Regions from separate parts of the Ilumatobacter sp. genome, predicted to be linked through region 2. Evidence: predicted binding sites of a transcription regulator. Region 2 holds the regulator's gene; each other region holds the start of a gene.
What was found. The regulator LexA, encoded in region 2, represses DNA repair genes until DNA is damaged. The targets are predictions, from matches to a motif close to CGAACNNNNGTTCG.

Region 1 (7,368 bases), 1.8 Mb from region 2:
GTCGACCAGAGCGCCATCGCCCTGGCGGTCACGATGGCGGGGGTGGGGCCGGAGGGCGACCCGAAGGGCACCGATCCGGTCGTCGGGTTCTGCCTGGTGCTCGCGCCGGGCGCCGACTACGACTCGGTCAACTACCGCTGGTTCATGGATCGCCACGACGACGTCGTGTACCTCGATCGCGTCGCGATCGACGACTCCGCCCGAGGTCGCGGCCTGGGATCCGCGCTGTACGCGGAGGTCGATCGGCGGATCCGGCGCGACCACCCCGACGCCGTCGCGTTGGGCCTCGAGGTGAACGTCGACCCGCCGAACGAGCCGTCGCTCGCGTTCCACCGCACCCTCGGCTTCCGCGAGGTCGGTCGGCAGGTGTCGAAGGGGATCGGCGTCTCGCTGATGCTCCGCCCGATCGGGTGACCGGCGCGTCGGCCGTCGCGCACGACCTGGTGACCTGACGAGGATGCCGACGACGGGGTGACCTTCCTCGGCGCCGGGATTCAGCGACGGTCCTGGAGGAAGCGGAAGTGCGACCGGGTGCTCTCGACGACGGCGGGGTCGACGTCGGCGAGCAGCACGGTCTCGACCCCGGCGCCCGAGGCGAGCACCTCACCGAGCGGGTCGATGATCGCGCTGTCCCCGGAGTAGTCGAGCGAGCCACCCGTGCCGACCCGGTTGACGCCCACGACGTACGCCTGGTTCTCGATCGCGCGGGCTCGCAGCAGGGTCGACCAGTGCAGCCGCCGCTTCGCCGGCCAGTTCGCGACGACGAGGTAGGCATCGGTGTCGGCGGCGAGCCCCCAGAACTCGTCCGCGAACCGCAGGTCGTAGCAGACGAACAGCGACAGGCGCACGCCGTCGACGGTGACGGTCGTGAGGTCGGCCCCGGGACGGACCCACCGCTGCTCGTCGGCGTGCGAGAACGGGTGGATCTTGCGGTACCGGTGCACCGTGCCGTCGGGCCCCGCGAGGACGAACGTGTTCGACGGGCGCCGATCGTCGTCCGTCGCACCCGGCCCGATCTCGGGGCACGAGCCCCCGATCCAGATGTCGTGCACCTCCGCCTGCTCGGAGAGGAACCGGGCGGACGGGCCGCCCTCGGGCTCGCCGATCCCCGGGGTGTCGAACGAGAAGCCGGTCGAGAACGTCTCGGTGAGCACGACCAGCCGGGCTCCGCTCGCGGCGGCACCGGAGACCATCGGCGCCAGCCGGGCGAAGTTGGCGTCGCGGTCGTGCCAGACGATGTCGTGCTGGACCGCGGCGACGCGCAGCCCCGTCACGACGACCCCGGCGCCTCGGCGCCCGCTGCGCTGCTCCGGTCGTCGTCGGCGAACGCCGCGACCAGGCGCTCGACCGCCGCGTCGATCACCTCGAGGCGCTTGCAGCACGCGAACCTCACGAGGTGGCGCCCCCGGTCGGGATCGGCGTAGAACACCTGCGTGGGCACGGCGACGACACCCGCGAGATGGGGCAGCTCGCGACAGAACGCCATCCCGTCGCCGTCGGGGCGCCGGGAGCGGATGTCGACGGTGACGAAGTACCCGGCCTCGGGCCGGTGCGTCGTGAACCCGGCTCGCTCGAGCCCGTCGGCGAGCCGGCCGCACGCCACCTCCAGGCCGTCGCGCAACCCCGCGAAGTAGTCGTCGCCGAGGCGCAGTCCGGTGGCCATCGCCGGCTGGAACGGGGCGCCGTTGACGTAGGTCAGGAACTGCTTGGCCGAGCGGGCCGCGCTCACGAGCTCGCGTGGACCGCTCATCCAGCCGATCTTCCACCCGGTCGTGTGGAACGTCTTGCCCCCCGACGAGATCGTCAGCGTGCGCTCGAACATCCCCGGGATCGTGGCGAGCGGGACGTGGCGGCTGCGGTCGAAGGTGAGGTGCTCGTAGACCTCGTCGGTGACGACGATCAGATCGTGCGCGGTCGCGACGTCGGCCACGACCTGGAGCTCGTCACGGTCGAACACCTTCCCCGTCGGGTTGTGCGGGGTGTTCAGCACGACGAGCTTCGTCCGCGCCGACACGGCCGCGCGCAGGTCGTCGGGGTCGAACCCCCACCTCCCGTCCTCGCGCGGGCCCAGCAGCACCGGCACCGCCACCGCGGAGGCCAGCGCGATCGAGGCCTGGTAGCTGTCGTACATCGGCTCGAACAGCACGACCTCGTCACCGGGGTCCAGCATCCCGAGCATCGCCCCGGCGAGCGCCTCGGTGGCCCCCGCGGTGACGACGATCTCGTGGTCGACGTCGAGCTCGATGCCGTACCAGCGACGCTGGTGCTCGGCGATCGCACGGCGCAGATCGGGGTCTCCCGGCCCCGGCGGGTACTGGTTCACACCGGAGCGGATCGCCTCGACGGCCGCGTCGAGCACGGCGTCGGGTCCGTCGGTGTCGGGGAAGCCCTGCCCGAGGTTGATCGCTCCGGTCTCGACGGCGAGCGCCGACATCTCGGCGAAGATGGTCGTGCCGAAGCCGCTGAGCTTCGAGCTGAGCACGTCGTGCACCACTCGGCGAGTGTAGGAGGCGGGCACCGGAGCGCTCCGCTCCACGGCGCCGGACCCGGCCGGTCGGGGTCCGCGCCCTCTCGGACCGGGACCACCCCGAGACGACGGACGCGCGTCAGCGCGCGCTGGGCTCGTCGACCGGTCCGACGTCGGTCGGGTCGGAGCGCGTGGGGTCGAGGACGCGATCCGACCACGACGACGGGGGCGGCAGCACCGTCGAGTGGCGACGGTCGGGACCCGCGTAGCCGTCGGTGACGACCTCGCCCGAGTCCGCGTGATCGCTCGACGCGAGCAGCGCCTCGCCGACCGCGATCGTGTCGGCGATGCGGTGACCGACCCCGGTCGTCTTGGCTTCGTACATCGCGACGTCGGCGGCGCGCATGAGACCGTCGAGGGTGGTGCCGTGGCGGGGGAAGATCGCGGCTCCGATGCTCGCGGTCATCGTCGTGTCGCCCACCACGGGCGACCCGGCCAGCTCGCTCCAGATCCGCTCGGCGCTGTCGCGCACCGCGGTGCGCTCGATCAGGCCGGGCAGCAGGATCACGAACTCGTCGCCTCCCCATCGACCGACGACATCGGTGTCGCGCACCGCCGAGACGAGCCGCTGCGACGACGCGGTGAGGACGAGGTCACCGAACTGGTGGCCGAGGGTGTCGTTCACCTGCTTGAACCCGTTGAGGTCGATCACCATCACGCACAGCCCGGTGCTGAAGCGGTCGGCGATGTCGAGCTGCTCCTCGCTCACGCGCTCGAACTCCCGCCGGTTCACGAGACCGGTCAGCTCGTCGGTCGTGGCCCGTCGCTCCAGTTGGCGCCGCTCGATCAGGAACGTCCACCCGGCGAGGGCCAGCAGCACCGAGCCCAGCGCGATCAGCACGCCGTAGCGAGCCCACTGGTCGCTGCCGATCGCCACGCCGGCGTCGACGCTGGTGACGAGCTCGAGCGATCCGCTCGCGAACGGCGACCCGATCGTCTCGACCATCTCGTAGCGCCCGTCGACCTCGTTCACCTCCGAGCGGCGATCACCGCCGCCCGCCGGGCTCGGGACGACATCGAGGCGGGAGAGATCGGATTCGATCGCCTCCCGGGTCTCGGAACCGACGAGCTCACCGACGGGGAGCCGGAGCGCGACCCACCCGGCGATCGAATTGTCGCTCGGGCGGATGCGTCGCAGCACGATCAGCGACGAGGTGTCGGCGTCGACGCCGATCGTCGAAGGCGCGCCCGAGGCGTCGGAACCGAGCTGCTCCGCCCCGTCGTCCGCGATCGCGGCGAGCTCGCCGACCGCGGGGAGGGCGAAGAGGTCGGCACCGGTGCACTGCCCGGCCGTCTCGCCGACGCAGACGTCCGCGCCGGGGAAGAAGAAGCCGAGGTCGGCGGCCAGCAGCGAGTTGCGCTCGGAGCCGTCGCGACCCGCTGCGAGGGCGGCGAGGTGGACGTCCTGGTTCACCCGCGACACCGCCGAGCGGACCGACGTGGACGCGAGCGTCGCCGCCACCTCGGCTCGCGCCGAGCGATCGGCGCGCATGTCGGAGCGGCGGTCGATCACGGACACGACGGTCGCCACGAGCAGACCGAGGCTCAGCACCAGCGCCGAGAGCCGGAAGAACCTCATGGCCGCCGATCGGCATGCACGGGAGCCGACGTGAACGCGATCACCGTGTCATCGGTCACCATCTCCCACCTCGTCTCGCCGGGACGACCCCGGCCGTGACGATCCCCCGCGGAGCGGGGGATCGACCTGGCGCGCTCGGAGAGAGTCGAACTCCCAACCGCTTGATCCGTAGTCAAGTGCTCTATCCATTGAGCTACGAGCGCTGGCGGGACCCAATCGTAGACGATCGCGGTCCCATTCCCCACCGTGGGGATCGGGTCGCGCGACGTCGGCCGATCAGAAGCCCCACGGACCCCATCCGCCCGCCCGCTGGTACAGCGCGTAGGCGGCTCGGGTGTTGAGGACGGGGTCGTAGAGCTGCTCGGCGCTGGTGATCCCGATCTCGGACAGCCAGCCGCGGTGCACCTCCCAGTACATCTGGAACAGGCCGTAGCAGCAGAAGTTCTTCGCCCGTGGGTCGAACCGGCTCTCGCGATGGGCGATCTCGATCGCTCGGTCCTCGAGCCCGGAGGGCCACACGTCGCGGATGATCTGCTTCATCCGCTCCTCGCCCGACGAGCCCGACGGCTGCGCAGGTGCGGTGGTCGGCGCCGCGGTGGTCGGGGCCGCGGTGGTCGGTGCGGCCGTCGTGGGGGCGGCGGTGGTCGGTGCGGCCGTCGTGGCCGGTGCCGCCGTCGTGGGAGCGACGGTCGTGGCGGGGGGCGGCGGCGGGGTGCTCGCGCCGGCCGGGAGGCAGATGGTCATCCCGGGGAAGAGAGCGGTGTCGGTCGTGGCGCCGTTCGCCGCGAGGAGGTCGTCGAGCTCGACGCCGGCGCCGTTCGCGATGCGGATCCACCAGTCTCCGGCGACGACCTCGTAGCTCAGAGCGCACGAGACGGCCGGCGCCGCCGTCGTCGGCACCGCGGTGGTGGGCGCCGCCGGCGTCGGGGCTGCGGTCGCCGGGGCTGCGGTCGTGGGGGCTGCGGTCGTGGGGGCCGAGGTGGTGACCGGGGTCGGGTCCGTCTCGACGGTGTCGTCGGTGCCCTCGCCGTCGGTGGCCGAGGGCTCGTCGCGCTGCAGCGCGTCGCCGTCGAGCGACCCCCCCGGAGCGTCCGGCGCCGTCGCCGAGGGGGCGGCGACGGTCTCGGTCGACCTGGGCGCCACGGTCTCGGCCGGTGCGACGGTGGCGGCGGTGCTCGGCGCCGCGCCGGTCGGTCGGACCGGCGCCGCGCCGGCGATCGTGGTCGTGGTGGTCGTGGTGGTCGTGGTCGTCGTGGCCGTCTCGGCAGCGGCGACGTCGGCGACACCGGCGCCGGGGGCATCGCCGCTCGCGGACGACAGCACGTCCGCGTCTCCGCCGGAGCCGACAGCGATCGCGGCGACGACGAGCGCCGCCGCCACGGCCACGACCCCACCGACGCGCCACAGCAGCGGATCGACACCGCTCGCGTCGTCGCGCCGCTGATCGTCGCGCTCGGACACCGAGGTGGGCGAGAACGCGAAGATCGCGTCGTCGGCCGCGCGATCGTCACGGACCGCACCGCCCGGGCCGTCGTCCGGCCGTTCGACGCAAGGACGCTCGGCACCGCCGGACGGGGTCGAGTCGGGGTCGACGGATCGGGAGTCGTCCAGCCGGTGCGCCTCGATCGGCGCCCGGGGGTCACGGGACGACTCGTGCGAGCCGCCGTCCGGCGACGGATCCGGTGAACCCGCTGACCCGTGCCGACGGCTCCGGGCCGATCCCGATGGCGTCCCCGCCCCGCCACCGAGGATCGATCCCCACACCCGACCGAGGGTCTTCGCGGCACCGGATCGGCCCGGCGCGGACCCGTCACGCGCCGGTGACGGGCGAGGGGCCGGATCCTCGCGCTCGTCTCCCCAGAACTCGCCCAGTGGTGTCGTGTCGTCGTTCATCGGTGCTTCACCTGTCCGCCTCCAGGAGGCTCGTCGAATCGCCCGACGGCGGTCCGCGCCGGCGTCCCAGGGGGCAGCGCGAACCGAGCTCGGATGACGTGATCCTCGATGTCTAGTCGAGACGTCACGGAACCGCAACGTGGACGTCATCCGAATGACACACATGTCATTCGCGGCGGCGGTCCGACGGTCGAACGGCGCGAAGCGGATCCGTGCCGGAGCCGGTCGTCGACACCGGGGCGAACGGGCCGGGCGGCGGGGTCGGGCGCCCGACCGATCGGGCGAGCCCCCGACCCGGCGCCGGAGCGGAGAGGGTGGGATTTGAACCCACGGACCCCGGAGGGTCAATGCCTTAGCAGGGCATCCCATTCGGCCGCTCTGGCACCTCTCCGTGCGGACCCGAGGGTCCGGCCGGGCGGGAGTGTACCCGGTGGCGGCGGCGACCACGGCCGCGCACCGCCGGTACCTTCGTGGCGATGACCGACGCGCCGACGGATCGGGTCGCCCACGCTCCCCCGACGGCGCGCGAGGCAGCCCCGCTCGACGACGCTTCGCGCCGTCGCGAGCTGCGGAGGATGAAGCTGGTGGCGACATCGCTGCTCGTCGTGGCGGCGGTCGTCTACGTCGTCGCGAAGCGGAACGAGGATGCGAGCACGGCGGTGGGGTACGTGCGCGCCGTCGCCGAGGCCGCGATGATCGGCGCGCTCGCCGACTGGTTCGCGGTGACCGCGCTGTTCCGCCACCCCCTGCGCCTCCCGATCCCCCACACCGCGATCATCCCCGAGCGCAAGGACGAGATCGGCCGCAGCCTCGGCTCGTTCGTCGAGTCGAACTTCCTCACCCCGGAGCTGATCCGCGCACGGCTGGCCGAGGCCGCGGTCGCGCGCCGCGCAGGCGAGTGGCTGAGCGACCCCGCCCACGCCGCGCGAGCCGCGTCGGCGGTCGCCGACGTCGTGCGGACGGGGTCGGACATGCTCGACGACGCCGAGATCCAGCACGACCTGGCCCGGCTGGTCGAGTCGCGGGTGCGGGCGACGCCGCTCTCGCCGCTCGTCGGGCGCTCCATCGAGTTCGCGATGCGCGACGGCTACCAGGCACGGCTGCTCGACGCCCTGCTGACCGGAGCCCGCGAGTTCGTGACCGACAACCGCGAGGCGTTGCGCCGGCGCATCTACCAGGAGTCACCGTGGTGGGTTCCCGAGGGGATCGACGACCGGGTGTTCGACCGCGTCGAGGCGGTGGTGCTGCGATTCCTCGCCGACGTGCGCGCAGATCCCGTCCACGAGGTGCGTCGCGGGGTCGACTCGAGCCTGGCCGACCTCGCTCGACGCCTGCGCGAGGATCCCGCCCTGCTCCGACGCGGCGAGGA
Region 2 (7,368 bases):
GGTGCTCGACGAGATCGACGCCTCCGACGTCCCCGAGCTGCTCGTGTTCAACAAGGCCGATCTCGCGCCCGGGCCCGCCGAGGAGCTCGCGGCCGACCACCCCGGATCCGTCGCGCTCAGCGCCGTCTCCGGCGAGGGGGTCGAGGACTTCCTGCGCACCCTCGGCGATCGGCTCCGCTCGTTGAGCACGGTCTACGAGCTGGTCGTGCCCTACGAGCGCGGCGACGTCCTCGCAGCGGTCCACCGCGAGGGTGAGGTCGTCTCCGTCGGTGACGGCGAGACGAGCTGGACGATCCGTGCCCGCCTCTCCGACGCCTCCGCCGGCCGACTCGCGGAGTTCGTCGTCGAGGCCGACGGCCGACCGATGGAGCGTGACGAATCCGGCTCCCTCGTGGAGGTGCGTCCGTGAGCGCGCCGACCGGGTTCGTTCCCCCCCCGTACCCGTACGACCGGCTCTCGGAGCTCACCGAGACGATCCGCTCCCTCCACGGCGAGGTCGTGGACCTCTCGGTGGGGACGCCCTTCGACGAGCCGCCCCCCGAGGTGGTCGCCGAGCTCGCACGGGGCGGTTCGGCCCGCGCCTACCCGCCGAGCGTGGGTTCGGTCGCGTACCTCGACGCGGTCCGGCGGTGGATCGAGCGACGGTTCGGCGTCGACGCCTCGGACGTGGCGATCGGAGCGACGATCGGTTCGAAGGAGTTCGTCGCCTCGGCGCCCGGGCACCTCCACCTGCGCCGACCCGATCGCGACACCGTGCTCTACCCGGCGGTGTCGTACCCGACCTACGCGATGGGGGCGACGCTGGCGGGCCTGCGCTGCGTCGCGGTCCCCACGCTCGGCGGCGGGCGGCTCGATCTCGACTCGGTCGCGAGCTCGGACGTCGATCGTGCCCTGCTGCTGTGGGTCAACAGCCCCGCCAACCCCACCGGGCTGCTCGACGACCTCGGTGCCGCGGCGCGGTGGGGGAGGAGTCGGGAGATCCCGGTCCTGTCGGACGAGTGCTACGCCGAGTTCACCTGGTCGGGTCCGCCGCGCACGATCCTCGAGCACGGGACCGAGGGGGTGATCGCCGTCCACTCGCTGTCGAAGCGATCGAACCTCGCCGGGGCGCGGGTCGGGTCCTACGCCGGTGACCGCGAGCTCGTCGAGTACCTGCGCGAGGTGCGCAAGCACGCCGGGATGATGGTGCCCGGCCCGGTCCAGGCGGCCGCCGTGCTCGCCCTCGACGACGACGCGCACGTCGACGCGCAGCGCGCTCGCTACCTCTCGCGCCTCGGATCGCTCGCCGATGCGCTGGGTTCGTGGTCCGGGCGAGCGGTCGAGCTGCCCGACGGCGCGTTCTACCTCTGGGTGCCCACCGACGACGGGTGGTCGTACGCCGCCGATCTCGCTCGTGACGGCGGAGCGCTCGTCAGCCCGGGCGAGTTCTACGGACCCGCCGGGTCCGGTCACGTGCGCGTCGCGGCCGTGCAGCCGTCCGAGGCGGTCGAGCGCGTCGCTCGCCGACTGCGGGGTCGTCGACGCGACATCCGGGCGGGAGCGGGAGCGGGGTCGGCGTGACCGATCTCGACACCGGGCCCGAGCGGGCGACGCGCACCGCCGGCGGGCGCGTGCGCTCCGCGCTGGGTCTCGCCGTGCTCGTCGTGGGGCTGATCACGGCGGTCGTGCTGTGGATCGTCGCTGCCCAACGGTTCGACGACGTGGTCTCGGGGTTGGCGCGAGCCCCCGTCGGGTGCGACACCTCGCTCGAGTTCGAGCGCACCGGGGAGTACACTATCTTCGTCGAGACCTCCGGGCGCATCGAGCGCGTCGCCGGCGACTGCGAGATCGACGGGGCGTTCGAGCTCGACGACGACGAGCTGCCCGAGGTCCGCATCGACCTGCGCGCCCCGGAAGGGGCCGACCTCACCGACGACCTCGTCGGTGACGTGTCGGCGTCCTACGACGCCGACGTCGACGGGATCGACTACGTGGGGACCGCGCTCTTCGTCGTGGACGTCGACGAGGTCGGGGAGCACCGGATGCGAGTCGAGTCGGACGTCGAGGCGAGGTTCGCGGTGTCGGTGGGCCAGGACCCCTCCGACGAGACCGCAGCGCTGCGCGTCGGCGCGGTGGCGCTCGGGCTGGCCTCGCTGATGGCGGGGCTCGCGCTCCTGCTGGCCGGTCGGCGGAGCCCGGGATCGACCGGCCGCACGGTTCGACCCGCAGCGCCGTCCGGCGTCGCGCCCCGACGACCTCGGATGCCCGACGGGCCGCCGATGACCGCACCGCCGAGCGCACCGGCGGGCCCATCGCCGGCTCCGCCGTCGCGACCCGGTCCACCGCCGCCGAGCGGGCCGCCGACGAGGCCGCCGATGGGGCCACCGCCTGGGCCGGCGTCGTGGCCGGGCCCGTCGTCGCCCGATCCGGGACGCTCGACGAGACCTCCCTCGGCCCCGCCTCCACCATCCGGGGCCCCGTCGCCTCCTCCTCCGCCGCGACCCGGGACCGCTGCGACACCACCGCCTCCGGCGGTCCCGCCACCACCGCCGCGCTCGCCGGGTTCTGCGCCGCCGTCCCGGCTCCCCGACGCCCCGGAACGATCGGCGCACGGGCAGCCGATCCCCGGGGAGGTCGCCTGGTACCCGCCGGTCGCGCCCGACTCGGACGACGAACGGCGCCGAGACGACGTTCAGTAGCGCCGCATCACGGTGACGACCTTGCCGTAGAGCTCCACCTCGTCGGCGCGGAACACCATCGGCTCCAGGTCGGGGTTGGCCGGCACCAGGGTGACCTGCGCTCCGGAGCGCTCGTAGGTCTTCACCGTCGCCTCGCCGCCCGGGATGCCCGCCACGACGATGTCGCCGTTGTTCGGGTGGTCGACCTGGGTGGCGACGACGAAGTCGCCGTCGAGGATCCCGAGATCGATCATCGAGTCGCCGCGCACCCGCAGCATGAACAGCTCGCCGTCACCGGTGAAGTCGACCGGCACCGGGAGCAGCTCCTCGACGTTCTCCTCGGCGAGCACGTCGGTGCCGGCGGCGACGTCGCCGACCAGGGGGACGAAGCGCGCCGGGCGCCGATCCATCACCGCGCCGCTGTTCGGGTCGAAGCGGACCTCGATCGCCCGCGGCTTGTCGGGGTCCCGCCGCAGGTAGCCGAGCCGCTGCAGCGTGTTCAGGTGGCTGTGCACCGTCGACGGCGACGTGAGACCGACGGCGTCACCGATCTCGCGGACCGACGGCGGGAACCCGCGATCGCGCATCTGCGACTCGATGAAGTCGAGGATCGACCGTTGCCGCGTGCTGATCTTGGGTGCCATCTCGAACATGGTACGGGACGGCGGGGACGGGGTCAAACACCTGTACTGCGAACACGCGATCGAGGAATGCCCGGCCCGAGGCTTGACGTGCTGTTCGATCGATGCTTGGATGTCGAACACACGTTGGGTTCGAGCGATCGAGCCGAACACCCGCCGGGAGGCCCGACACGATGCACGCACCCACCGTCACCACCACCGCACCCACCGCTCAGCTCGCGTGGACCACGAGCTCGCCGGGCGCGGCGCCGATCGCCGGAGGTGGGCCTGCCAGCCGCTACCGGCGCGTCGAGCGCCGCGCCCCGCGCCCGTGCCGGCGGGATCGCACGTCGTCCACGTACCTCGTGCGGCGGGCCGTGGTCGGTGCGCTCGCGGTCGTGGTGACGGCAGCGCTGGCCGTCGTCGCGATGTCGGCGGTGAGCGTGGTGGCGAGCTCCGGTGGTCGAGCTGCCTCGGCCGCCGGAGCCCGGGCCGACGGAGCCCCCACCGAGACCCACGTCGCCCGGGCCGGCGACTCGCTGTGGTCGATCGCCGAGGCTCACCGCGGCGACATCGAGCACGGCCGCTACCTCGACGCGCTGATCGGGCTCAACTCCTCGACCGTCGTCCACGTGGGTCAGTCCGTCCTCCTGCCCTGAGCCGTCGTGAGGAGGGCGTGAGGAGGCGGGCGACGCCGCCGACGCGTGCCCTCGGTGCACGCGTGCGCTCGGTACCATGGCCGGGTGCGCTGTCCCGCCTGCAACGCCGTCGACAGTCGCGTCGTCGACTCGCGCATCGCCGAGGAGGGGACCGCGACTCGCCGTCGGCGCCGGTGCTCGTCCTGCGACCACCGGTTCACGACCTACGAGCGCGTGGACCACGCCCCGCTGACGGTGCTCAAGTCCACCGGGACCACCGAGGCGTTCGACCGGTCGAAGGTGGTGTCCGGGCTCTCGGCCGCGACCAAGGGTCGCGGCGTCGACGCTGACGATCTCGAAGCCATGGCGACGCGCGTCGAGGACTCGCTGAGGATGGCCGGCGACGAGGTCTCCTCCGCCGCGATCGGGCTCGCGGTGCTCGACGAGCTGCGCGTCGTCGACGACGTGAGCTACCTGCGCTTCGCCAGCGTGTACAAGCACTTCGACGCCGCCGCCGACTTCCACCGCGAGCTCGAGCTCATGGAGAAGATGGCTCCCGCCGGCGGCGCCAGCGGCTGAACACGAACGAGTCGTCGTCGAGGGCGAGCTGGACGAGGTCGAGGCGTCTGTCCAGGTCGGACGCGCCCGTCACGAGCCGCGGGCCGCCCCCGCCGACCACCGCGGGCGAGGTGGAGACGTTCCACTCGTCGACGAGGTCGGCGTCCGACATCGCCCCGTTCAGCGACGGACCGCCCTCGAGCTGGACGAGGTCGACGGTGGCGCAGACCTCGTCGAGGCGCCCCGCCGCGAGCAGGAGGTCGACCTCGTCGCGACCGCACCGCAGCACGTCGACCCCGCGCTCGTCGAAGGTCGCGGTCTCGGTGGTGATCACGAACCCGGCCCCGGAGGTGAACAGCTCGTCGGAGGTGTCGACCGAGCCCCGCCCCGTCACGACACCGATGCGCTGACCCTCCTTGCTCGGTGGCCCGTACCCCTCGCCCGATGCCGTCCCCGAGCCGACCAGGACGACGTCCGCGATCGAGCGGAGCTGGAGCAGGACGGCCGAATCGGTGTCGCTCGAGAGCGCCCCCGACGTGCCGTCGACGACGGTGGAACCGTCCAGCGACTGGACCATCGTCGCCCAGATCCAGGGGCGCTCCCCGCCCACGTCGGCGCGGGTCCCGAGCGCCGACGCGTAGGCGTCCGCGACCGTGGTCGTGTCGGAGGGCGTGGGGAGCAGACGTCGCACGGGCGCGATCGTGGCAGATCGGTCGACCCGGGGCCACGGTCCGACGAGGTCGTGCGATCGTGCCTCCTCGTCCACCCCGCGCCGAGGCGCACCTCGATCGAACGGGGACCCGCCTGAGCAGCGTCGACGCGGAGATGTCCACAGTCGGCACCCCTGCTGACCCGAGATCATCCACCGTTCGTCCACCGGATCGTCGGAGTTGTCCCCCTTCCTCCACACAGGCGGGTGCCTCTACCGTCGGGCTCGGCCGATCGCAGCGGGGCTCACGGAATGCGTCCACGAGGCGCTTGGGGCACCTTCGTGCCCTGAACCTGTGGGGTGGCGCTGCGGTCGGCCCTCGTGCGCCGCCGTGTACCGTCGTCCACGTGCCGGACGAGGACCGACGTGACGTGGGCGTCGACGAGCTCACCGCAGAGGCGCTCGCGGCCGACCCCGACGCAGAGGTCGCACCGGACGCCGTGCCGTTCACGTTCGACGGCCACGGGGAGGGGCTGCTCCCCGACTGGTACATGCCGGGCCGTGCCGCCTCCGCGGGTGGCCACGCTCCGCGACGTCGACTGGCGGTGGCCGGGATCGTCGCCGCTCTCGTGGTCGTGAGCGGCGCCGGGCTCTGCGTCACCTACGGCACCCCCGAGGTCGGGGACCGGATCCTCTCGCCCTGAGCGCGACCGGTCGGAGCGCTCCGTCGGTCCGAGCGGCACGACCGAACAGGTGTCCGGGTCCGACGGCGGTTCGATATGGTCGCACCGATGGCGATCTCGTGTGCGTACTGCGGCGGTGAGCACGAGCGCCCCACCGAGGTGCGCGACTGCTGGTCCCGCACCGGCGAGCCCGACATCGAGGTCGCCCCGGTGCCCGGCGACGAGGGCGACGTCTCGCTCGACTCGCCTCACCCGCCCGCGGAGTCGCGCCCTCCGGCGGGCCGCCCGACGGGGCGATCCTCGCCACGGCCCCGACGACCGACGTCCACCGCCGCAGCCGACGTGGTGCGTGGCGCTGCTCGCGCCCGACCGGGGCCGGACGTGCTCGGTCGGCACTGCGTGGTCGGCCCGGGCGACGCGGTCCCCGACCCGTGGAGCGGCTCGCCGAGACTCGTGGTCGACGCCGAGGCGGTGGCGGCGCCGTCCGATCTGCTGCGGATCCTGCGCTCGGCCGCCGCCGAGGCACGACGTCTGACGATCGAGATGCACCTGGACCGCGACGCGTCGCGCGCCCCGGCTCTCGCCACCGACGCGGCGCCGTTCGAGGTCGGCGCGGAGTTCGCCTTCCTCGGGGAGGAGGTCCACCACCTGCTGTGGTCCAACTCGGTCGACCTGCGCGACGGAGGCGCCGCCTGGGACGGTCTCGACCGGGCGGTCGCCTCGGGCCTCGACGCGACCCCCGACGACGTCGACGGTGACGTGGTGCTCCCCGACGGCACCGCGGTCTGGCTCGACGCCGGACCGGTCCGCCACGTCGGGCCCGTCGCGTCCACGCCCGTCGTCCACGTCGTGGGAGTCGAGCACGGGGTCCCCGTCGTGGCGACGACCAACGAGTCCGACGCCGACCTCGCCCCCGACCAGCTCGCGGCGGTCACCCACCCCGGCGCCGCCGCCCGGATCATCGCCCCGGCCGGCTCGGGCAAGACCCGCGTCCTCACCGAGCGCGCCCGCCACCTGCTGGGGAGGTGGAACCTCCCCCCGGGGGCGGTGAGCCTCGTCGCGTTCAACAAGCGGGCCCAGGAGGAGATGCGCGAGCGCACCGCCGACCTGCCGGGACTGCACATCCGCACGATCAACTCGATCGCGCTGGCGATCGTCAACGGCACCGCGCCGTTCGCGCCACGGCCCCGTCGGTGGCGCACGATCGACGAGGTCGAGGTGCGGCGGATCATCGGCGACCTGGTCTCGTTCCCCCGCCGGCGCAACAGCGACCCCGTCGCGCCGTGGATCGAGGCGCTGAGCCTGGTGCGCCTCGGCCTCGTCGCGCCCGGTGACGTCGAGGCGCGCGACGACGGCGACATCGAGGGCTTCGAGCGGTTCTGGCCGTCGTACCGCGACGCGCTCGAACGGCGCGGCGCGGTCGACTTCGACGACCAGGTGCACCGGGCGCTGGTGATCCTGCTGTCCGAGCCCGACGCCCGACGCGCCGCGCAGCGCGCGTGCCGGGTCATGCTCGTCGACGAGTTCCAGGACCTGACCCCGGCCCACCTCCTGCTGATCCGG
Region 3 (7,368 bases), 280 kb from region 2:
GCGTGACGGGGAACGTGACGACCCACCACCTCCTCGACGTCACCGGGTACCACGCCCCGGCCTCCGAGACCGGTCCGCGCGTCGCGCTGACCCCCGTCGACGACACCCGCGTCGTCGACACGCGCGTCGCCAACGTGCCCGGCGAGCGCTTCGGCGCGGGCGACATCCGCCGGTTCGACCTGTCGCGCACGATCCCCCGTCCCGGCGACGCGGTCGCCGTCGTGCTGAACGTCGTCGCGACCCGCGCCGACCGCTCGGGCTTCGTCACCGTCGATCCGTGCGGGGCGGCGCCGGGCACGTCGTCGCTCAACCACGGGCTCGGCCAGACCGCGAACCTCGTCGTGACCGCCGTGTCGCCGAGCGCGGAGGTGTGCGTGCGCACCTCGAGCGCGGTCGACGTCGTGATCGATCTGGTCGGCGTCTACGCGGGCCCGCCCGACTCGCTGCTCAACGAGCTCACGATCACCGACGACACGGGCGACGGCTCCGCCATCGTGGAGCTCGACCAGCCGGTCTTCGACCCGGCCGCGACCGACCTCACCGTGCACTGCGGGCCCGACGGCCTCGACGGCCGGCTGCGCCTCGGGCTCGCCCCCGGTGCCCGCGCTCGCGTCGACGGCGCCGCGGTCGGCGGCCCCGGGCGGAGCGCGATCGACACGCCGATCGACGTCGACGCCGACGGCCTGCTGACGGTCAGCGCGCAGCGGGGGGCGCGCACCCAGGTCCACCACGTCCGCTGCCTCCCGATGGACTTCCCCCGGCTGGACGTGGAGCGCTCGGGCAACGCGCCGGGCTGGTACCTCACCGAGCTCGGGTGGGCGACCCCCGGCAACGGGCGGTTCCTCGCGATCCTCGACGAGCGGGGGGTGCCGGTGTGGTTCAAGCGCACCGAGCGCAAGCTCGTCGACGCCAAGCTGCTGTCGACCGGGGACCTCGTCGCCTCGCCGATCTCGGGGACCGGGTTCGGGGTGCGCGCCGACGTCGGGCACCGCGTGTTCGGGCTCGACGGTGAGCTGGTCGACGTGCGCTTCACCGACGACCCGGCCACGTACCCGGTCGATCAGCACGACTACGTCGAGATCGTCCGGCCGGGCCTCGTCGACGGGCGCGCCGTGATCAGCTACCCGATCCTGCGCGGCCAGGACGTCTCCGCGCTGCCGCGCGTCGACCGCTTCACGGGCGATCCGATCGATCCCCGGTGCCGGCTCGGTCCGGGAGGGGCGGACCGGTCGAGCCGCTGGGTGGCCGACGGCGCGATCGTGGAGACGGCCGCCGCGGCGACCGAGCCGCTCGCCGCGGACGAGTGGATCTGGTCGGTCCGGGAGCACTTCTCGTACGCCGAGGTCACCTACCCCGTCTGCTTCGAGAACCTCCCGGCCGCACCGGCCGGATCCGAGATCGACGCCTTCCACATCAACTCCCTGCAGCGGGTGGTGGAGGGAGGGTGCGAGCCCGAGTGCGACTACATCGTGTCGGCCCGGCACCTCGACGCCGTGTTCCGCGTCGACCGCTCGTCCGGCGACGTCGAGTGGATCCTGTCGAGCCTGCCGAGCGAACCGACGGACCCCGGCCACGTCCCGAACGCGTCGGGAGCGCCCCGGCTGCGGATCGTGAACGACCCGCTCGGCGGACCGCTGCGGATGCACGACGGCCGCTTCATCGGCGGCCTGCTCACGATGCACGACAACCGGACCGGGACCGACGACCCCTCGCGGATCGTCGCGTACCGGATCGACCCCGTCGCGCGCACCGCGACCCTCGTCAGCCAGATCGATCACCCGGAGGGCCGCACCAGCAACCAGCTCGGGAGCCTGCGAGCCACCCCCGACGGTGCCCTCCTGGTCGGCTGGGGCGCGACCCAGCCGATCTTCGTCGAGTACACCCGCACCGGACGCGAGCTCCTCCGGGTCGTGCTCCCGTCGGGAGACGTCGCCTACCGGATCGTCAAGTACGCCCCGAGCGCCTTCGACGCCGGCGAGCTGCGAGCGGCGGCCGGGGGCTCCGTCGAGGCGCCCTGAGCGCTCGTCGTGCCGCCGCGCCGGGCGGCGTCGGTCAGCGGGTGAGCGGCGCCGGTGACCCGGGGTCGTCGTCCGCCGACCGTCGGCTCACCCGACCTCGAGCGGCCGCAGCGCGTCGGCGGCGTCGCGCAGGTGGGTGACCCACCCCTCGGCCGAGCCGGGCTCGTCGATCGGCAGCACGACGAACTTGGTGGTGCCGACGTCGACGAACGCCCGGACCATCGACACCAGGGCCTCCCACGAGCCGGGGATCAGCTGCGTCACGTCGTCGAGGTCGGGGCGCCGGCGTGCGAGCACGGCCGCGAGCGCATCGGGGACCGGGCCGGATCCGTACGGGATCAGCACCCCGTAGTGGTCGTCGTCGATCTCGCGGTCGTGCTCGGCGCACACCTGCTCGATCGTCGCACGTCCCGCCTCGGCGTCGGCGGGGAGCACGAACGAGGGGAGCCAGCCGTCGGCGAGGCGCCCGACCCGCCGCAGCTCGCTCGGGGCGATCCCGCCGAGCCAGACGTCCATCCGCGCCGGAGCTGGCCGCACCACCACGTCGTCGTAGTGGAACCGATCGCCGTGGTGGGAGAACGGCTCGCCGCTCCAGCACGCGCGCATCACCGCGAGGGCTTCGTCGAAGATGCGGGCGCGCTCGGATCGCTCGACCCCGAACGCCTGCTGCTCGATCGGATCGACGGCTCCGAGCCCGAACGCCGGGAGCAGGCGGCCCGACGACATCGAGGCGAGGGTCGCGAGCTCCTTGGCGAGCACGACCGGGTTGCGCCCCGGCAGCACCATCACCGAGGTCCCGAACTTGAGGCGCTCGGTGCGGCCGGCGCCGTACGCCATCGCGACGAGGGGGTCGGGCGCGTCACCGCTGATCCGCTCCGACAGCCACAGCGAGTCGAAGTCGAGCTCCTCGAGCGCGTCGACGACCGCTGCGAACGACTCGTCGTGGAGGCGGGTGCGCGTCCCGAGGCCGAACCCGATGCGCACCTTGGCCACGTCGTGGGGTTCGTGCGGGGTGGACGTCGAGGGCGTGATGGTGCTCACGTCGCGATCGTGGCACACCTCCGGCGGGGTGCGGCAGCCGCGGCAGATCCGGCGTGGCAGCCGGTTCCGCTCAGGCGGTGCGCGTCGGGGTGCGGACCCCGATGACGACGACCTCTGCGACGGCACGTCGCTGGATCCGGCCGGTCTGGATCCAGCTCGCGACGAACGCGACGGTGGCGACCGGGGCGATCAGCGCGGCAGCGGGCACGTCGCCGACCCGGAGCGCGACCAAGGTGACGGAGGCGGCGACCACCGAGAGGACGGTCGCCAGCTTCACGGCGGCGGACCAGGTGCGTCGTCGGAGTTCCATCTCTTCGATCATCGGTGGTGTCATCGGCCCCGCGTGGTGCGGGGGGAGCCTTGCGCGAGAACTGTCACGCGATCGCGACAAACGTCGCACGACCGTCGGCCCGAGGATCCCGAGCTCCGTGCCGGGAGTGACGTGGTGACCGCGTCCCGGCGTGGTCGACATCGGCTGCGGGTGCGGGTCGGGCCGGTTCCTAGTGTGTCGGACCATGACCTCCGACTCGTCGAGCCCCTCCACGTCCGGATCGTTCGATCCGCTCGCGCCGTTCCGGATGGAGGGATCGGTGGCGATCGTCACCGGCGCGTCGTCGGGGCTCGGTGCGCGCTTCGCGCGCGTGCTGCACGCGGTCGGGGCCGACGTCGTCGTCGCGGCGCGGCGCGTGGAGCGGCTCGAGGCGCTCGCCGAGGAGCTCCCCGGCACCTTCGTCGTCGGCGCCGACCTGTCGCTCGCCGAGGACCGCGAGCGGCTGGTGCGCGAGGCCCTGGACCGGTTCGGTCGCATCGACGTCCTGGTCAACAACGCCGGCGTCAGCGAGGTCGGCGGGATCGACGTCGAGTCGCTCGACACGTTCCGCTTCGCGATGGAGGTCAACGTCACCGCGGTGTGGCACCTGTCGAAGCTGTGCGCCGCCGCGATGGTCGACGCCGGATCGGGTTCGATCGTGAACGTCGCGTCGATGCTCGGCCACGTCGCGTCGACCCCGATCAAGCAGGCGCACTACTGCGCGAGCAAGGGGGCGGTGGTGAACATGACCCGGGAGCTGGCCGTCCAGCTGGGCCGCAAGGGGGTGCGCGTCAACGCGCTGAGCCCCGGCTACTTCGAGTCCGAGATGACCAGCGGGATGGAGAGCGACGAGTCGAGCCAGGACTACGTCCGGTCGATGGCGGCGATCCCGCGCATGGGAGCGGCGCACGAGCTCGACGGGGCGCTGCTGCTGCTCGCCAGCCCGGCCGGGGCCTACGTGAACGGCCACAGCCTGCTCGTCGACGGCGGGTGGTCGGCCCGCTGACGCACAGGTGACGGCGACGGCGACCGGCGAGGGGGCGGCGGCGTCAGCGGACGTGACCGGTGCGCTGCGCCCGGTCGACGACGACGACCTCGGCCCGGCCGCCCGACACGATGACGACCGCGGCCAGGAGCTGGACCACGGCGGATCCCACGATCGTGGTCGTCAGGCCGATCTCGGCGGTGATGATCCCGGCCGCGACCGCGCCGAGGACGCCGCCGACCCCGATCCCGAACCGGAACACCGACATCACGCGCCCCCGGATGTCGTCGGTGGTCAGGCGCTGGCGCATCGACATCGCGATGATCACCCCGGTCGTCACCGAGAACCCCCAGGCGACGAGCGCGGCGAACGAGACGGCGATGCTCGTCGCCAGGCCGAACACGACGTAGGACCCGGCGTTGACCACGATGGCCGCGACGAGCACCCGTCGGCTCCCCCAGCGCGCGGAGAGGCGCGACGAGACCAGGCCCGAGACGATCCCGCCGGAGGCGAGGACGGTGAGCGCGAGGCCGTAGTACCGCTCGGAGAGCCCGACCCGGTCGCTCAGCACGAGCACCGCGAGGGTGGACACGACCGAGTTGCACAGCGCGAGCACGACGAGCGCGAACCACAGCGAGCGCAGGGTCGCCGAACAGCGCACCGCCGCGAACGCCGGACCGACCCGCGGCCGCTGCGAGGCCCGGGCGCCCGGGGCGTCGGCGGGAAGGCGGGCGACGAGCACCGACGACACCACGTAGGTGGCGGCGTCGGCGACGAACGGGACGCAGGAGGCGATCGAGAACAGCAGCGAACCGATCGGCGGACCGACGAACTCGGCCCCGACGTCGGTGGCGGTCGTCAGGCGCCCGTTGGCGGAGTCGAGCTGGTCGTCGGGGACGAGGGTGGGCAGCAGCGGCTGGATCGCTCCGGTGAACAGCGCACGCCCCACCCCGACCCCGAAGGCGGCGATCGCCGTGGTCCAGACCGTGACGTCGCCGACGAGCACGACGAGCGCGAAGATCGCGAGGCACACCGCACGGCCTGCGTCGGAGGCGAGCATGATCGTGCGCCGCGAGTAGCGGTCGGCGATGATCCCCGACGGCAGGGCGAACAGCACCACGGGGAGCTGCGTCGCCGCGGCCACGAGGCCGAGCGCGGCGGGGGTCGCGCCCTCGCCGGCGATCGCCAGCACGAGCAGGGGGAGGGCGGCGTCGGTGATCCCCGTCCCGGTGGAGGAGAGCGCGGCGGCCGAGCACAGGGTGCGGAACGGCGCACCGAGACCTCGCCGGACGTCTCGCAACTGGGGATCCTCGTCTCTCGCCTCCGACCGCTGGGGCCCGAAGCTAGCGGTCGGGGGAGTGCGGTGCGCACGAAGCGGGAGGGCGCGGGAGCGGCCCGGTGGGCGGGCGTGGTGCGGGGTCCGGGATCTCCTTGCATTCATAGCACACCTGTTCGATGATGGGGTGGATGGGATTCGAGAACCCCCTCTGGTCGTGGAAGGAGCTGGAGTCGACGCTGTCCGACCGGGGTCCGACGCCGAGGGCGCCACGCACCGGCCGTGACGGGCGCGCCCCGGGGTCGCCGTCGTGGAACGCCGGTGGCGACGCACCGGGGTGGAGCCGCAAGCGGCAGCCCTTCGAGGCCCCCGACGACCTGCGCGGCGCGTCGGGCGCGCTCGAGGTGCCCTCCGCCGAGCTGCACTGCCACTCGAACTTCTCCTTCCTCGACGGGGCGTCGCACCCCGAGGAGCTCGCGACGGAGGCCGCCCGGCTGGGGCTCGAGGCGCTGGCGATCACCGACCACGACGGCCTCTACGGCGTGGTGCGCTTCGCCGAGGCCGCCCGCGCCGTGGGGTTGGGCACCGTCTTCGGGGCCGAGGTGACCCTGACCGTGGGTCGCGACGGGCGTCCGCTCGAGCACCGCGTGGCGCGCAGCGAGTCCGAGACCCTGACCCAGGTCGACACCGGGTCGGTCCCCGACTCCCACGCCCCCGACCCCGCGGGCACCCACCTCGTGGTGCTCGCCGACGGCCCCGCCGGGTACGCCCGCCTCGCCCGGGTGCTCAGCCACGGCCACCTGGCGGGGGAGAAGGGCGCCCCCCGGTTCTCGTTCGCCGACCTCGTCGGAGGCGGCGACGACGGTCTCGTCGGCCCCACCGGGACGCACGGGTGGGTGCTCACCGGGAGCCGCAAGGGGGCGGTGCCCGCCGCGCTCGTCCGCGACGGCCCGGCCGCGGCGCGCCGCGAGCTCGAGCGGCTGGTGGGCGCGCTCGGCCGAGACCGGGTGCTGGTCGAGTTGTGGGACCACGGCGACCCGACCGACACGGCGCGCAACGACGTGCTGCACGAGATCGCGGCGCGCGTCGGGGTGGGGTGCGTCGCGACGAACGACGTGCGCTACGCCACCCCGGCCCAGCGGCGCCTCGCGACCGCGCTCGCCGCGGTCCGCTCCCGTCGCAGCCTCGCCGAGGTCGACGCGTGGCTGCCCTGCTCGGCCGGCGCCCACCTCCGCTCGGGGGCCGAGCAGGCGTGGCGGTTCCGCAGGTACCCGGGCGCGATCGAGACCGCGGTCGAGATCGGCCGCGCCGCGGCGTTCGACCTGTCCCTGGTCGCCCCGAACCTGCCGCCGTTCCCCTGCCCCGCCGGACCCGACGGGCGACCGATCTCGGAGATGGAGCACCTCCGGCGGATCGTCGCCGACGGTGCCGGTCGTCGCTACGGCGAGCGCCCCGGCCCCGACGAGGACCTGTCGCTGCGGGCACGGGCGTGGGCGACGATCGACCACGAGCTCGCGCTGATCGAGCAGCTCGACTTCGCCGGCTACTTCCTGATCGTCTGGGATCTCGTCGAGTTCTGCCGCCGGTCGAGCATCTACTGCCAGGGGCGAGGGTCCGCCGCCAACTCGGCGGTCTGCTACGCCCTCGGGGTCACCGCCGCGGACGCCGTCTCGCTCGGGCTGCTGTTCGAGCGGTTCCTGTCCCCCGAGCGCGACGGCCCGCCCGACATCGACATCGA

Region 1: a site for LexA is predicted at 5,639-5,652, ahead of ACOOHC_RS17610 (LysM peptidoglycan-binding domain-containing protein). Genes of this name have one in related genera too.
Region 3: a site for LexA is predicted at 5,796-5,809, ahead of ACOOHC_RS05550 (error-prone DNA polymerase). Genes of this name have one in related genera too.

The regions. Positions count from the first base shown of each region.
Region 1 is NZ_OZ244049.1:3,758,406-3,765,773, forward strand. Features, by position in the region: gene ACOOHC_RS17585 (GNAT family N-acetyltransferase) at 1-414, shown strand, start outside; gene ACOOHC_RS17590 (carbon-nitrogen family hydrolase) at 495-1,274, opposite strand; gene ACOOHC_RS17595 (pyridoxal phosphate-dependent aminotransferase) at 1,271-2,491, opposite strand; gene ACOOHC_RS17600 (diguanylate cyclase) at 2,607-4,106, opposite strand; tRNA gene ACOOHC_RS17605 (tRNA-Arg) at 4,234-4,309, opposite strand; gene ACOOHC_RS17610 (LysM peptidoglycan-binding domain-containing protein) at 4,383-5,567, opposite strand; tRNA gene ACOOHC_RS17615 (tRNA-Ser) at 6,306-6,390, opposite strand; gene ACOOHC_RS17620 (DUF445 domain-containing protein) at 6,476-7,368, shown strand, end outside.
Region 2 is NZ_OZ244049.1:1,445,278-1,452,645, forward strand. Features, by position in the region: gene hflX (GTPase HflX) at 1-409, shown strand, start outside; gene ACOOHC_RS06800 (aminotransferase class I/II-fold pyridoxal phosphate-dependent enzyme) at 406-1,560, shown strand; gene ACOOHC_RS06805 (hypothetical protein) at 1,557-2,678, shown strand; gene lexA (transcriptional repressor LexA) at 2,672-3,301, opposite strand; gene ACOOHC_RS06815 (hypothetical protein) at 3,472-3,936, shown strand; gene nrdR (transcriptional regulator NrdR) at 4,021-4,494, shown strand; gene ACOOHC_RS06825 (dihydrofolate reductase family protein) at 4,454-5,164, opposite strand; gene ACOOHC_RS06830 (hypothetical protein) at 5,530-5,826, shown strand; gene ACOOHC_RS06835 (UvrD-helicase domain-containing protein) at 5,914-7,368, shown strand, end outside.
Region 3 is NZ_OZ244049.1:1,163,053-1,170,420, forward strand. Features, by position in the region: gene ACOOHC_RS05525 (hypothetical protein) at 1-2,018, shown strand, start outside; gene ACOOHC_RS05530 (LLM class flavin-dependent oxidoreductase) at 2,106-3,059, opposite strand; gene ACOOHC_RS05535 (hypothetical protein) at 3,130-3,369, opposite strand; gene ACOOHC_RS05540 (SDR family NAD(P)-dependent oxidoreductase) at 3,575-4,375, shown strand; gene ACOOHC_RS05545 (MFS transporter) at 4,419-5,654, opposite strand; gene ACOOHC_RS05550 (error-prone DNA polymerase) at 5,822-7,368, shown strand, end outside.